3 regions of the Paenibacillus sp. sgz302148 genome follow, and region 3 is predicted to be linked to each of the others. Evidence: riboswitches for the same ligand, from Rfam matches in the RefSeq annotation. Region 3 holds a riboswitch; each other region holds the start of a gene.
What was found. A riboswitch is a leader RNA that binds a small molecule or an ion and turns the genes downstream of it on or off. The one in region 3 is predicted to bind cyclic di-AMP.
Positions count from the first base shown of each region.

Region 1: another riboswitch for cyclic di-AMP. It lies ahead of AC0LWM_RS08930 (hypothetical protein); the one in region 3 lies ahead of AC0LWM_RS27935 (resuscitation-promoting factor).
Region 2: another riboswitch for cyclic di-AMP. It lies ahead of AC0LWM_RS04870 (3D domain-containing protein); the one in region 3 lies ahead of AC0LWM_RS27935 (resuscitation-promoting factor).

Region 1 covers NZ_JBVYOJ010000005.1:29,182-34,451, reverse strand. The annotation lists gene mqnC (cyclic dehypoxanthinyl futalosine synthase) at 1-516, shown strand, start outside; gene AC0LWM_RS08950 (hypothetical protein) at 732-1,094, shown strand; gene AC0LWM_RS08945 (hypothetical protein) at 1,126-1,374, opposite strand; gene AC0LWM_RS08940 (hypothetical protein) at 1,377-1,715, opposite strand; gene AC0LWM_RS08935 (RNA polymerase sigma factor) at 1,717-2,193, opposite strand; cyclic di-AMP (ydaO/yuaA leader) riboswitch at 2,568-2,756, shown strand; cyclic di-AMP (ydaO/yuaA leader) riboswitch at 2,844-3,028, shown strand; gene AC0LWM_RS08930 (hypothetical protein) at 3,159-3,599, shown strand; gene AC0LWM_RS08925 (potassium-transporting ATPase subunit F) at 3,717-3,794, shown strand; gene kdpA (potassium-transporting ATPase subunit KdpA) at 3,820-5,270, shown strand, end outside.
Region 2 covers NZ_JBVYOJ010000002.1:271,606-276,875, reverse strand. The annotation lists gene AC0LWM_RS04880 (sigma-54 interaction domain-containing protein) at 1-547, opposite strand, end outside; gene AC0LWM_RS04875 (polysaccharide deacetylase family protein) at 653-1,774, shown strand; gene AC0LWM_RS04870 (3D domain-containing protein) at 1,862-2,527, opposite strand; cyclic di-AMP (ydaO/yuaA leader) riboswitch at 2,536-2,708, opposite strand; gene AC0LWM_RS04865 (DeoR/GlpR family DNA-binding transcription regulator) at 3,027-3,812, opposite strand; gene tnpB (IS200/IS605 family element RNA-guided endonuclease TnpB) at 4,155-5,261, shown strand.
Region 3 covers NZ_JBVYOJ010000025.1:11,206-16,475, reverse strand. The annotation lists gene yabG (sporulation peptidase YabG) at 1-648, opposite strand, end outside; gene rsmA (16S rRNA (adenine(1518)-N(6)/adenine(1519)-N(6))-dimethyltransferase RsmA) at 717-1,592, opposite strand; gene rnmV (ribonuclease M5) at 1,593-2,138, opposite strand; gene AC0LWM_RS27935 (resuscitation-promoting factor) at 2,285-3,430, opposite strand; cyclic di-AMP (ydaO/yuaA leader) riboswitch at 3,698-3,901, opposite strand; gene AC0LWM_RS27930 (TatD family hydrolase) at 4,077-4,850, opposite strand; gene AC0LWM_RS27925 (HD domain-containing protein) at 4,862-5,270, opposite strand, start outside.

The DNA of each region.
Region 1 (5,270 bases), on a different contig from region 3:
CAAGGCATGCATACGACGGGCACGATGGTCATCGGCTTCGGCGAGTCGATGGAGGAGCGCGCGCTGCATTTGCTGCGCATCCGCGACGCGCAGGACGAGTGCATTCAGCAGAAGCTGAATACGCCGGGCTTCCTGGCGTTTATTCCGTGGACGTTCCAGCCGGACAATACGAACATGAAAGTCGAAAAAGCGTCGCCCGAGGAATATCTGAAGACGCTCGCGATCAGCCGCATCATGCTCGACAACATTCCGAACTTCCAATCGTCATGGGTGACGATGGGGCCGGAGATCGGCAAGCTGACGCTCAGCTACGGCTGCAACGATTTCGGCAGCACGATGATCGAGGAGAACGTCGTATCCGCGGCAGGCACGACGCATAAGGTCAACATCAGCTCGACGCTGCAAATCATCCGCGAAGCGGGCAAAATCCCGGCGCAGCGCAACACGCGCTACGAGATCCTGCGCGTATTCGACGACAACGCGACCGTGGAGAAAGATTTTGTAATGCAGAACTAATCGTAATAAATAGCAACCTCCGCTCCACGAATTTTTTCGCGGTGCGGAGGTTTTTTGTTGGAAAGCCCAAGTTTTACGTCGCATAGTTTCGTGTGGTCGATCTAACATTGCATTTTTTATACGGATACTAGTATGGTGCCGGTACAAGTTCATTCGATTGTATTTCGTACAATCGGAATTCCAAATCATGTGATTTGAAGAGGGGGAATTCAATTTTGATTGCACATTTTGCAACGGATTTCCTTTTTTACTCGAATTCAGAGGATTTCCATTGCTCGTTATGCAATGATGATCTGACAGGGCTTGATGCGGTCGATGCTGCTGCTGTTGAACACATACGACAAAGAATGGATGTCGTCGGACGTCGAAAACATGTGTCCTTATCCCGACTTAGAAGAAATCCTACCGCGAACATAATTCAACAAGTCCCCTTGTTCTCTGTAAACACCGACCAATTGCTCGATTTGTTCGGTATTCATTCCGGCATGCCGCAACGCTTTTCGGAACGCCTTTATCCCTTGATGCCTTCGGTAAAATACCGCAGGAACAAGCAGACTCCCTTTCCCAACAACCTTTAGGATACCTGATAGCAGAACTAGCCAGCGCATATCAATGATTCGAAAAGCTGGAGGCTACCGACTTGAGCGTTCCGATATAGTCTTTGGCCATTTCCAGCGCATCTGCAGGAGGGATGCCCGCATCCACAAGCCCTTTGTAAAATTGGCCGACGGCCAGCCCCATCTGAGCGCCTGCTTGTTCTGAATACAGCGATTTGATAAGCTCATTCACTAGCTTGGGGACTTTATCCGACATGACCTCCATCAGTTCGCCGATTTCTTTTGTAGGGATATTACTCATAACTAACATCTCCTTATCAGTTGATTTAAAGTATGATATGCCAGGCTCGGCATTGTCATCTTGAAGATCCAATTCACCAAATCCAGCGGGGAATCCACAGTTTGCTCCAGCTCCGTCGCTTTGGACTTCACTTGCTTGAGCCACGCCGACTTCTGACCGGGAGGGAGCGAAGCGGAGATTTGCTGCATTTGCCGGAACAATGTCAGCTCTTCCTTCAAATATTGTCTGAACCGGGGATCTTGGCGGATCAATTCAAACACTTGCATTTTAGACTCCGCATCCAACCAGCCTGCAACATATTGCAATGCAAGCTCCCGCAGTTCTTGTTCCCGCTGATCCATGCTACCCCTCCTCCATCCAGTTCATTAGTTTTCTTTTTGCATAATAACATTTGCTCTTGATAGTCCCTTCCGATAATCCCGTAAGCTGCGCAACTTCCCGGTAGGTAAGACATTCTACGTAAATACAATACATAATCGTTCGGGAGACTTCGTCCAATCGACTCAGCATTTCGGATAAATCAGCACGCAAGATGAGCCGGTGTTCGGGGGAAGCCTCATGCGCCTGTGCCTGCTCCAGCTCGATTTCACTGCTTGTTTCCATATTTGACTTGCGAAGCCGATCGACCATTTTATGGTGTGCGATTGTTAAAATCCAAGCTTTCATGGATCTGACGCGAGGCGCTTTGTCCAGGTTCGTATAAACAGATAAGAAGGTGTCTTGAAAAATATCTTCAATCAGATGCGTGTCACGAAGCTTATATTTCAAATATGAATAGACGCGATCTGCAAATTGTTCGTAGATTCCGTCAAATTCCACATTTCCCCACCCCCTCACTACAATAGTCGTTATCAAACCGAGATTAGTTCGAATCGCCCGATGATTTTTGAAAAATATTTTTATTGGACTAGCAGAAGTTCAATAAACGCACTAAAATCATACTTTCCTCCCATTTCCTCAACTATGAACACGATTTGAGCTCTTTTCTTGCTTTTCGCAGCTTGGATCTGCAAGATTCGAGATAATCGCCGAACGACAGAGATAATCCAAGAAAACAAAAGGTTATCCGTCAAGTAAGCGCTCCACTCCTTCGCAGGTTTCCAATTCGTGCCTCATTTCGCTTGAAAGCCGCCTTTACAGTTTCAAGAGCGAGGAGTATGATTCAATTCATGATTTACCAATTCAACGAATTGCTTCAATGATCGCTGAGTTTCCGAACAGGAAAACGGGGGAACCAACCGCGATATGGCCGTCTGTGTGAGAGCGGATTGCGATGTCGCATGGGGTGAATCCTTAAGGTCAAACAAGATGACCTTGGGGTAGGGCGAACTCTCACCGCCCGAATCCGGCAGCTAACCTCGTAAGCGTGGATGGAGAGAGGAGTGACACCGTGATCGTGTAAACGACCGCAGGGGTTAAAGCCTCTGTGGTTTTTTATTGTCCAAAAACGAAATGTGATGAATCATAATGCATCTTTATCGCTGAGTCTCCGAGCAGGAGAGCGGGGGAACCAACGGCCGCGGGCCGATGTGAATAAGCATCGGGCCGAAGCCACGGGGTGAATCCTTAAGGTCAAACAAGTTGACCTTGGGGTAGGGCGACTTCCACGTCCGAATCCGACAGCTAACCTCGTAAGCGTATAGGGAGAGGCAACGATTGTCGTGCTTTCCAACTGCGATTCGAATAACGAATCGCATGATGCCGGAAGCCTGCGAGAAGAGTTCCTCATCTCGCAGGCTTCTTTGTTGTTGCTTTCTCCTTAAAGTACAAGGAGGAGAATTGGAATGGAGAATACCTATCAGCCGGAGGAATCCGACGGGGAACCGCAGTTTACGCTGGTGTACGCACCGAACAAAGCGGGAGAAAATTTTGTGAAGCTTTTGAAATATAAAAAAATTCCGTATGCCGTCTTGACGAATACCGAAGAGGCAAGAAGCTATTGGACCGGCCTCGGCGTACAGCATGTCATCTGCATCGATTCGGCGGATCACCAGACTTGGATCGTGCCTGAGGTGGCCGTCGGCAATGTTTACATTTTCGAACAAAGCCTGAATTTGTGCTGCCGTTTCATTCAGGTTTGCCGGACGTGGACGTCCAAGTCGATTTATGTCATTACGCAAGGGGCAAATCCGCGGATGATCTATCGGGGGTTAGGCGCGGATTGCGTCGTGCATTCAAGAACCGGTGAGGTTGCGTTTCTGCTGCAATCCTCCGAGAACGGGTAGGAGTTGATATTCAATGTTGGACTTATATATGATTTCGGCGCTAGCCGCCGCGTTCGGCTTGTTTTACGGATTTCTCCGTTGGTGCGACAGCGTGGTTGAGACGGGAGGCGAGCCGAAATGATCGTCGTGCTGATCGCAGCGCTGTTCGTATTCGTATATTTGGCTTATGCGCTAGTGAATCCGGAGAAGTTCTAATGTAAAGATGCGGAGGAGAGTTTAGATGGGAATGATACAAATCGCCGCGGTCATCGCGCTGCTTTTATTGCTTGTCAAACCTTTGGGGACGTACGTGTATCGCGTCTTTTCCAATGAATCGAATTGGAGCGACAAGCTGTTCGCGCCGGTCGAGAAGCTGATATATAAAGCTGTCGGCTTGCGCAACCGCTCCGGGATGACATGGAAAAAATACGCGTTAAGCTTTATTCTGACCAACATTGCGCTGGTTGCGATCAGTTATATTGTATTGCGGCTGCAAAAAGGTCTGCCGCTGAACCCAAGCGGGACCGACAACATGGAGCCGACCCTGATTTTCAATACGGTCATCAGCTTTATGACCAACACGAACCTACAGCATTACAGCGGCGAATCAGGACTTAGCTATTTCTCGCAAATGGCGGTTATCACGATGATGATGTTCACCTCGGCGGCGACCGGCTTTTCGGTGGCGATCGCGTTCGTGCGCGGCATTACGAGCAAAGGGCAGCATATCGGCAACTTCTTCGAAGATTTCATCAAGGCGCATACGCGGATTTTTTTCCCGTTCGCCGTTGTCATTACGCTGCTGCTCGTCGCCTTGCAGGTGCCTCAGACGCTGCAGCCTACGGTTACGGCGACAACGCTTGAGGGGGCCGTGCAGCAAATCGCGATGGGCCCGGTTGCTTCGCTGGAATCAATCAAGCATTTAGGCACGAACGGCGGCGGATTTTTCGGAGCGAACTCTTCGCACCCGTTTGAAAATCCGAACGCGTTAACGAACGTCATCGAAATGCTGTCGATGTGGGCGCTGCCGGCGGCATTGCCGTATACGTACGGATTGTTCGCCCGTAACAAAAAGCAAGGCTGGGTGATTTTCTCAGCGATGATGACGTTGTTCATCCTGTTTCTGTCGATTGTCTTTTATTCGGAAAGCCAAGGCAATCCAGCCATTAATGCGCTTGGCGTCGATGCTTCGCAAGGCAGCATGGAAGGCAAAGAAGTCCGCTTCGGTATCGCGCAGTCGGCCTTGTTCACGACGGTGACGACGGCGGCAACGACCGGTACGGTCAACAATATGCACGATACGCTGACGCCGCTCGGTCAGATTACGCCGCTTGCCTTGATGATGCTGAACTGCGTGTTCGGCGGCAAAGGCGTCGGACTCGTCAATATGCTGATGTACGCGATACTGGCCGTGTTCTTGTGCGGGTTGATGGTCGGGCGAACGCCGGAATTTCTAGGCAGAAAAATCGAAGCGCGCGAAATGAAGCTAATTGCAATCGCGATTCTAGCGCATCCGTTCATCATATTGGCACCTACCGCGATTGCGTTTCTCACCGATCTCGGAAAAGGCGCGATTACGAACCCGGGCTTCCACGGCATCTCGCAAGTGTTGTACGAGTATACGTCGTCCGCTGCGAATAACGGCTCCGGCTTCGAGGGACTTGCCGACAATACGCCGTTCTGGAACATCTC
Region 2 (5,270 bases), on a different contig from region 3:
TAATCGACTCCGTCTGGAAATGCTCGCCGATCGTACGCCCGACGATACTCACCCGGGCAATACCATACGTCTCCTCTGCGGCCCGGTTCCAATACAATACTTTGCCGTCCTTGTCGACGGCGGTTACCGCATCACCTACGGTCTCTATGATCGTATGCAAATAAGCGGCCAGCCGTTCGCGCTCCGCCTTCCAGTAACGCACCATTGCCGTGGGGCTGACGACGCCCGCGTACGGATGGTTCCCTTCTTCATCGACGACAAGAACGGGCACGGACCAATCCGTATCCCGTTCGATCAGTTCATCCGGTCTGCAAATTGGGGAAGGGATAACCAACCCTGTATGTATAAACCCTGTTAGCAGCGATTGCTGCGCATTCTGTTCGGCAAGCCGCCTCAGCGTTTCGACTCGCAGAACGTAGGGCTGTTGTTCGTGTGTAATGACGATATAGGCTTGTCCCGCACAACGAGACAACGCCTCGGCCGCGGAAAGCTCCGCAGCCACTACGATAAAAGACCGATCGATCGGCGGCAGTTGCATCTGACCCATAATAGCCGTCCTTCCTTGACATGCATCGTTAATTCGAGTGTACCACAATTGGACTGCGCATAAAACAGCGCCGAACAAGCACACTAGAACGGAGGGGGGATTGCCATGAACGCTGCCGCCAAGCTGAATCTTACAATCGTCATTGCAGCATTGGTATGTACCGCCTGCGGCGGATCCAGCGACCGTTCGAACAGCATGAAGCCGTCGCATTCGGAAACGAAAGAACCGTTATCGTCCCTGGACGAGTTGAATCATAAGCTGAACCATGCGGCATCGAACATGCATTCCCAGTCGCGACGCTCGGCGGAGCCGGAATTTCGGCCTCCGCGTTTTCGGCTGCAAGCAAGGGCGGGTAACAAGGAGGAATCGAAGACATCCACTTCCGGTTCGGGCACAACCGGCCGACGGAAGGCTTCTGATGGCGTGCTGAACGTACCGAAGCTGCAATTACAGCCGCCGTCCGGTTCATCGTCCAAGCCGTCTGCGAAAGCGAAATCAAAACCGGACATCAAACCAAAACCGAAGAAACGATCGTTGCCGGTACATCAATTGCAGATGTCGCAACGCCGCCTGTCGTTGTCCGAGTTGAGGGTTAAATATTCGGGCTTCTTCAAGGTGCACGGGGCTTCCAATCTAAAACGCGTTGCCCTCACGTTCGACGATGGGCCGGATTCCGTGTATACTCCGCAAATCTTGGATATTTTGAAGAAGCATCGCGTCAAGGCAACCTTTTTCCTGCTCGGTTCCCGGGCGCAAGAGAATCCGAACGTCGTGCGGCGCATCGTGAATGAAGGGCATGTCATCGGCAACCATTCGTTCAATCATCCGCTTTTTACAAAAATATCGGTGCCTAACTTCGAGCAGCAAATCGAGCGCACTCAGCATGTGCTATCCAGCCTTATCGGCTATAAACCAAAGTTGGTTCGCCCACCCTATGGGGAAATTACGGAGCCGCAGCTGCGATGGATGAAGCGGAACCATTTTGTCGTCGTGAACTGGGATATCGATTCGTTGGATTGGAAAGAGCTGAACATGCAGCAGGTAACGGATAACGTAATCCCGTACATTCACCCTGGTGCAATTATCCTGCAACATTCGGCCGGGGGAAATCGTCAAAATTTATCAGGAACGGTAAAAGCGCTGCCCCGTATTATTCAGAAGCTGAAAGACGACGGATACCGGATCGTCACCGTCCCTCAATTGCTGCATATTCCGCCGAGCCAATAACGAGAAACACCGACTTTTGCGTTGAATCAAATAGAAAACAGCCGCTAAGCAAATGCTTAACGGCTGTCCTAACGGAATTAAGTATGATTACTTTAAAATGTACACTTTAACGTCTTGAAAGCCAAACATGTTGACCTTGCTTTTCGAACCGGGAATAAAGATGTCGATTCGCTTACCTTTGATCGCTCCGCCCGCATCGCTTGCGGTTGCAATCATGCCGCCTTTAGGCAGGCCAGCGAAGTCGTATCCGGTAATAAACAGTTTCGTGCCGAAAGGAATGACCTTCGGATCAACGGCGATCGTACCCAGCTTCAGCGCATCCCCGAAATAATCGACGGCTCCATAACCGCCATTCTCCGACGGATCTGCGGAGTAAGCGGATGCAACGACGTCAAACGATTTTCTAAACTCGTACGCTTTGCCCGAAGGGGTAATGATCGTGTTATCATCCGCGGCGGATGCGATCTTGACAGGCTTGGACGATTCTTTGGCCGTAAAGGTTGGAGCTTTCGCCACACTGTTTTTGGTCGGCAATTGAATCGTTTGCCCCTCCTGAAGGTTTAGCGGGTCTACGCCTTTGTTCGCAGCAAGCACGCTGCTTAGCGGCAGCCCGTAAGCTTGGGAAATCGTCCAGAACGTATCGTCCTGTTTGATGCGATACTCCTCGGCAAATGCCGAAACCGAAAAGGTTGTTAGAGCGAAGGCCCCCAGAGCAATGCTGACTAGCGATTTCTTGATCGTTTTGATATTCATTTATGTGCTCCTTTTAAATAAATTGCCTACGAGGTTAGTTGTCGGGTTCGGGTTGAGGATACAACCCTGTGCGTTGCCGCGCTTCACCCCAAATGGCTTGTCTTTATGTAAACAAACCATGAAAAATCATCCCCCGCACCTTTATAATGGAATCTTATAAAAGTTTCGGCCTTTTAGTAGGCTAACATATCATTTCTATGAATTGAACCCCACAAATGTTTACAGTGGAAATGTATGTAAATGAAAAATGATAGATGCAGTGACTGGAATGAAAGGGCTTACGAATGGTAATAAACGCTCAATTGCTTGAGGGGAAAGGCGTTTGAGGCCGGACCATGAGGGAATCTGAAGGGCGTGTTACTAGGCTTGTAAGACTCGCATTCTGGCAAACATTACATATTGAATTTAAGGTAAAATTGTAACTGAAAATAAAGCGTAAAAAGGCGCACAGGCCGTAAGTACGGCTTGTACGCCTTTCATTGTGCGCGTTAGAAGCTGCTTATTCCGCAACCAACCAGCGCACGGACTTCGCTTCGAGCTCGCGCTCCCATTCTTTTGGTGCCGCCGTATCGCAGATGATCGTATCGATATCCTTCAGGTCGGCGATTTTGTAGAATGTGTTCACGCCGATTTTGGAATGATCGGTCAGCGCGATCGTTTCCGAGGAGTTCTCGATGAACTTGCGGACGATCATCGCCCGGTCCGTATCGTAACAGGTCATCCCTTTGCCTAGCATCATACCGTCGATCGAGATAAACGCTTTGTCCGCCGAAAAATGCTCGATCATATTTTCCGCTAGCGCGCCGGACGTCCGGTAATGCTTGGGATTGACCTTGCCGCCGATGAAAAACACTTCGCCGTTGAAGCTGCCCTGATTTTGCATGTCGATCAGCAGGTTCAGCGCATTGATGGAGACGGTGATGATCTTCAAGTTCTGCACATGGCCGATAAAATGAAGCAGCTGTACGGGGGTTGTCCCGTCGTCGATGATGATCACGTCGTTCGGCTGCACGAGAGAAGCCGCGGTTCGTCCGATTCTGCGCTTCTCCTCGATGTGCATGATTTCGCGTTTCATATGAGGCGGCTCTTCGCGCTCCGTCTTGATGCTGATCGCGCCGCCGTATACTTTCTTCAGCTTGTTTTCCTCTTCCAGCTCCTCCAAATATCTGCGTACCGTTTCGGAAGAAACTTGAAGCTGCTCAACGAGCTCGTTCGTTTTCACTTTGCCGTGCAAATGGAGCTGTTGAAGGATGAGTTCTTTCCGCTCTTCGCCGACCAATGACATACATGCAGCCTCCTTGTCGGTCTATCAATCTGTGAACGATTAACAACTTTTGCACACTCGTGACTTTAGTCGTGAGTTAGAAAGCTTCGGATAGGGGTGTTAGTTGATTTCTGACCACGCTATCTATCCAATTCATGTGTAATTCAATAATAAATTTATATCATCAATGTCATTAAAAGTATATGAAAACTCTTTTTATACGAACATAAGTTTGGTATAATGGAATCAGTCAAGCGTTTGCACGATGCGTTTGGAGTATTATCTGGTACCCTCTTATTTTGTAGCGACTGTAAGCGAACATACAGAAGAACAAAACAGAATCAGTAAATGGGGTGAGCAGGATTGCTAGTAAACAAAGCTTTCAAGTTCCGCATTTACCCGACACCTGAACAGTCAACGCTAATAATTAAGACGATCGGATGCAGCCGATTTGTGTTCAATCGCTTTCTCGCGCTATGGAACGACACCTTCAGAGAAACAGGAAAAGGATTAAGCTACGGTTCGTGTTCAGCACAGCTAACCAAGCTAAAACAAAAGCTGGAATGGCTCAAGGAACCCGATAAATTTGCTTTGCAAAATGCACTGCGAAATTTGAGCGATGCATACAGCCGTTTTTTCAAAAAACAAAACGATGCCCCCAAATTCAAAAGCAAAAAGAATCCTGTCCAGTCGTACCAGACAAACTTCAGCAATGGAAATATAGCCGTTATCGGCAACCAAATCAAGCTGCCGAAACTTGGACTCGTGAAGTTTGCCAAAAGTCGTGAAGTCGAGGGACGTATTATTAATGCCAGCATTCGCCGCAGTGCATCCGGTAAATATTTTGTATCTATCCTTACGGAGGTAGAAACTCAGGAATTGCCAAAGACCGGCAAAGAAATTGGAATCGACATGGGCTTAACGCACTTTGCTACGTTGTCTGATAGAACGAAGCCCATCCGAAACCCGAAATTTTTTCGCACGTTAGAGAAAAAGCTGGCCAAAGCACAGCGGCGACTGTCCAGAAGGAAAAAAGGCGGCAGAAACTACCATAAAGCTAAAGTAGCTGTTGCACGTATCCACGAGAAAATCTATCACAGAAGAAAAGATTACTTGGATAAGATCTCAACGCAGATTGTCAAAAACCACGACATGATTGTGATTGAGGACTTGCAGGTCGTGAATATGCTCAGAAACTGTAAACTGTCCAAAGCGATCAGCGAAGTATCCTGGTCCCTATTTCGCTCGATGCTAGAGTATAAAGCGAAATGGTATGGCCGCATGATTGTTACGGTGGGCAAAGCGTTCCCATCTTCGCAATTATGCTCCTGCTGTGGCTTCAAGAACAAAGACGTGAAAGACCTAAATTTGCGTGAATGGGACTGCCCTGAATGTGGAGCGCATCACGACAGAGATTATAACGCCAGTCTAAACATACTTGCCGAAGGTAAAAAGCTCCTTACTGTGTAATCCTTACAC
Region 3 (5,270 bases):
CTTCAGCAGCGCCTCGAAGTGTGACTGACAAGCGCCGGCGATCACCGTTAACGCGTCGCGGTTGCGCTCGTATTCCCGGGTAACCCTTACCGCATTCACGAAATTTTGCGAATTTTTGTAGCTGTTCAAGCTGTATATGTCGCCCCCGCGGCGGCTTTTCAGCAATCCGTCATGTCCGGTGATAACGACGATGTCCGGCTTCGACTGGGGCAGCAGACGATACAGCAGATCGGCCATGCGGGACTCCGAAACGAAGTAGCCCTCGGCAGGCACGCCCAGCTGTTCATACATCGCAATGCTTTTGTGCAAATAGGACTGATCGCCGTCAAGGTGCAGCACCTTGCCCGGCATGTCGAAATAAGACGTATTTTCCCTTATGCGAGAACCGTACGAAGCTCCTGATTTCTGCCGCTGCTGCTTGCGCTGCTCATCCATCCAAAGCATCGATTCGCGCATTTTCGCCCCTGCCCGCGACCGCGCTTCGAACTTCTCCGGTTCGGTTACGGTTACGAGATCGTCGACGTAAGAGTCGGCGAGCAATCGGAATTCCGTTCCTTTTAATATCGCATATTCGCGATAAAATGTTTCAATGCGAAACAGGACATCTCCGCCATATGAACGGCGAACGACCAGGTCTCCTTGCCTCATAAGCCAAATCACCTCTACGTCTATCGTATGGGCAGACGCGGCAATTGGTGCCACCTGAGCCGGCCAGATTATTCCTGCATCGCGTTGCTCAGGCGGGCGAACTCCTCCAGGCTGAGCGTTTCTCCGCGCCGGGTCGGATCGATGCCGCAGCGTGCCAGAACAGCCTCCATCTGCCCTCTCGTCTCCTTGGTGTAGAAACGAGTCAGCAAATTGTTGGCGAGCGTCTTGCGCCGCTGGGCGAAGCTTGCCTGCACCACGTCGAAGAAATGCTTCGCATCCTTGACGTCCACTGCCGGCTTCGATCGCACTTTCAGCCGGATGACCGCCGAATCAACGTTCGGCTGCGGCACGAACACCGTCTGCGGCACGATGCAGACGAGCTCCGGCTCGCAATAGAACTGAACGGCTACGCTTAAGCTGCCGTAATCTTTGCCGCCCGGCTTCGCCGCCATCCGCTCCGCGACTTCCTTCTGGATCATGACGACGATATTCTCGAGCGGCAGCCGCTCCTCCAGCAGTTTCATGATAATCGGGGTCGTCACGTAATACGGCAAATTGGCGACAACGCTGACGGCCTCTACGCCGTTCAGATGCTGCGCGACAACCTCGTGCAGGTTCAGCTTGAGCACGTCGCCGTGGACAACCTTCACGTTGGCGTAGGGCGCAAGCGTGTCCTCCAGAATCGGGATGAGCCGCTGGTCGATTTCGATGGCTGCGACTTTGCCCGCTTCCTTCGCGAGCTGCTGCGTCAGCGCCCCGATGCCCGGACCGATCTCAAGCGCGCCGCGCGTAGCATCCAGCTGCGCCGCATCGACGATTTTGCCGAGGATGTTCTGGTCGATCAGAAAGTTCTGGCCTAAGCTTTTTTTCAACGTGAATCCGTATTTGTTAATAATCTCTTTGGTCCGCCTCGGCGAGGCGATATCCTGTTCGATGTTCGTCATCTATGACCCTCTTTTGTCCAATTGTTGCAGCGCCGCTTGAAACTCCTCGCGGCTAATTTGAAACATGCTGCACCGTTTATAAAATTGTTTGCCGTTGCATACGCCAATCCCAAGCAGCTTGCCCATCTCCAGCCGTCTGCGCGCCGCGTCGGCATGTACGATGAGTCCCGCTTCGATCAGGTCCTCCATCGTGATCTGCGACTCGCTCCCGGCGTATTCGCTGCGCACATTGGCAAGTGCCTTCCGGATCGTCTCAGGGCTCGCGTTCTCGACGCCGATGTCGCCTTTCCACTCCGCGTCCTCCGCATTGATGAAAGCATGCTTGCAGCCCGGTACGCGCGCCGCCACGATTTTACGAATCCGCTCCCCCGCATGATCGGGGTCGGTGAAGATAATGACGCCGCGTCTCGCATGCGCAAGCTCCACCCTGCGGAGGACGTCCTCTCCGATGGCCGAGCCACCGGTCTCGATCGTTTCGGCCTCTACGGCCCTCAGAATCGCCGTTGTATCGTCTTTGCCCTCAACGACAATAATTTCTTTAATCATTCCGCCATTCGTCCTCCAGACCCCATGGATACATGATGTGAGTGGTAATGTTAAAACTTACGCCTCACAGCAAAAAAGAAGAGGATGTACTCCTCTTCTTAGCATGCCACATTTTGCAATTGAATGCCAGCTGCCCAAGCTGAAGCTTAATTCGCCGACGGCTTATTCGGCCCGATAATATAAACGGTGTAGCCTCGCTTAAGCCCAAAACGGTCGACGTAATCCTCGCTATCGAAATAGACGTCGATTTTCTTCCCTTTGACGGCACCGCCGGTATCTTCCGCCCGCCGGAAGCCGATCCCTTCGATGTATACCCACCAGCCCATCGGAATGACCTTCGGATCAACCGCAATCGTACGGCCTTCGGTTACCCGCGTGCCGGATGCGGTCACGCCATAACCGTGATCGCCCTTCTTCTTGCCGGTCGATTCTTCGCCGGCCGAATAAGCGGTTAACGTGACGTTCTTAAGCACTTGCTTCGCATCAAACGTGACGCCCTTCTTCGACAACGTCTCCACTGCGGGAGAATGTTTGGATAATACCGCCACCTTCGGCATCTGCTTCGTGCCGACGGCGATAATGGTATTCACAGATGGCGCCTGCACAAGCTTGTTTACGACTTTCGCCGATACGAGCTTGCCGTCTTCGTACACTTTCTCCACCTTGCTGACGACAAGACCGGATTTGCCGTTCTGAACGACCTTCTCCTTGCCTTTGAGCAGCGTCGGATCCGCCTTCTTCACGATCTGGAACGGAACGGTCTGTTTGCGGTCTTCGAACGTTTTCTTCACTCTGACGACCGTGACCTTGCCTCCCGAAGCGATCGCCTGGTCCAGCGATGGCATTACTTTGTCTTGCTTGCCTATAGAAATATTCGACTTCTCTATGGCGTTTCGAACTGTCTTTTCTGTCGTGTATACCGTTTTGGTCTGCCCGTCAGCAGTCACTTGAACCGGAATCGCATGATCGATCACGACGCGATCCCCGTCCTTGATCGACGACGTTACCGGCAAAGAAATCCGGTCGTGCTCGCCGATCGAAATGGCTTGTTCATCCAGTAGGCGTTGCAGGACCCATTGCTTTGTTTCCACAACGGTTTCTCGTCCATTCACAACTACGGATACGCTCTTGGTAGCCGTACCGTACAACAACACCAAAAACATGAAAGTCATAGCGAATGAGATTACAGCGGTAAGTAGGATCAGACGCAAGTTTTCATGCTTCCATCGCAATGCGAAAGACATGCTGGATGATCGGTTCCCATGGGTGTCCTCAAACTGAAAATCGCCCACTTCTTCGGTCCTCCTTCATAGCCCCGCCGCCCGAGTGTAACATGAGTTCATCCTGACGCGACTATCGTTTTTTACTCCCAGATCCGCAGTTCGATCCGATCGAAGCTGCTAATCCGGTGTGCAAGCTGGTACAGTCCACCTCCCATGCTTAACTGTATGAACCCCGCTTGTTCGATATTCAAAATAAAAGAAGCCGGCGATAAGAGGATACTCTTTCGCGGCTTCCGGTGACGTCAAAAACACATAGGAAGGTTGGCAGCACGAAATTTCCTCTCCCTGGCACGCTTACGAGGTTAGCTGACGGATTCGGACGTGAGAGTCGCCCTATTCGCAACGCAATCACATTCGGCATATGGCCAAAAATGATCGCTTGCAAAATTCACCCCTAATGAATGCACACGGCGTACTATCGGATAAGCAGCCGTACGTGGTTCCCCCGTTCTCCTACTGGAGACTCAGCGATACTGGAAATTGCAAACAATATTAACGTTCTGAAAAGAATGATAACCTGATTCCACCATCGGTGTAAAGAACGGCAAAAAACCGTTTTTCGGTAAAATTGATGAAAAAGCAGCGAAATTTCGTGAATTTTTGAAACAAAAGCATTAATTATTTCGTCATATTTAAGAAGATCTCTGTATTTCTTTCATTTTTGTGAAAATGTAAATATTTGGGCGGCGTTTTCGCTCGTTATTTTCGCGATTTCTTGGAGAGAAATTCCTTTTATTTCCGCTGCCATCTCCGCCACTAGTCTCACATGAGCACTCTCGTTTCGCTTTCCACGAAATGGGTGAGGAGTTAAATAAGGGCTATCTGTCTCGACCAATAGACGGTCCAGAGGCACCTTCGAGAGCACATCTTTCGGTTGAACCGCATTCTTGAACGTGATCGGTCCCCCGAACGAAATATAAAAACCCATATCGAGACATTGCTTGGCCGTTTCCCAGCTCCCCGAGAAGCTGTGCATGACCCCGCCGACCTCTCCGGCCTTCTCTTCCTTCAACAACCTCAGAATATCCTCATGCGCATCCCGATTATGAATGACAATCGGCATGTTCAGCTTGCGAGCGAGCCTGATTTGCTCCCGAAATACGCGATGCTGCACGTCCCGCGGCGACGTGTCCCAATAATAATCTAGCCCGATCTCACCGATCGCCACCACCTTCGGGTGTTTCGCTAGCGATTCGATCCATTCCAAATCGCCCGGTTCCATAGTGATCGCATCTTGGGGATGCCATCCAACGACGGCGTAGATGAAATCGTAGGTTTCGGCAAGCTTCATCGTCGTCGGGATCGTTTCGCGGTTGAATCCGATATTGATTAATTTGGTTACGCCCTGCTCCAGCGCGCGCGCGATTACTTCCTCGCGATCATCGTCGAACTTGGGCGAATCCAAATGCGTATGCGTGTCGATTAACATGATTGTCCTCCTCATTCTATGTCGAAAAATTTCCGGACTTCCGGCTTCAAATTTTGTCTTTCTTCATATAACATGTCCGCAGGATAATAGAAGTGATGTTTCCCCATATGGATGCCGCTGATCGAGCGGACGATCTCCGATTTTCGCGAGATTTCGGTCAACTTGTCGCGATCGCCGAGCAGTAAAATCGGCGGTTTCTCCTCAGCTTCCCCAGGCCGATAAACATCATACGGAAGATCGGAAGGAAAATCAATCTCGAAGTAATAATCGGGATCGATGCCGATTTGGCGCATATTATCGCGGATCGTTTCGATCAATTTCCCGTCGATGACGTCCGATATGACATATTTGTACAGCTTTCGGTCGAGAAATCGAATGCACAGATCGGATAGGATCGGGTCCCGCTCCTTCGTCCATTGC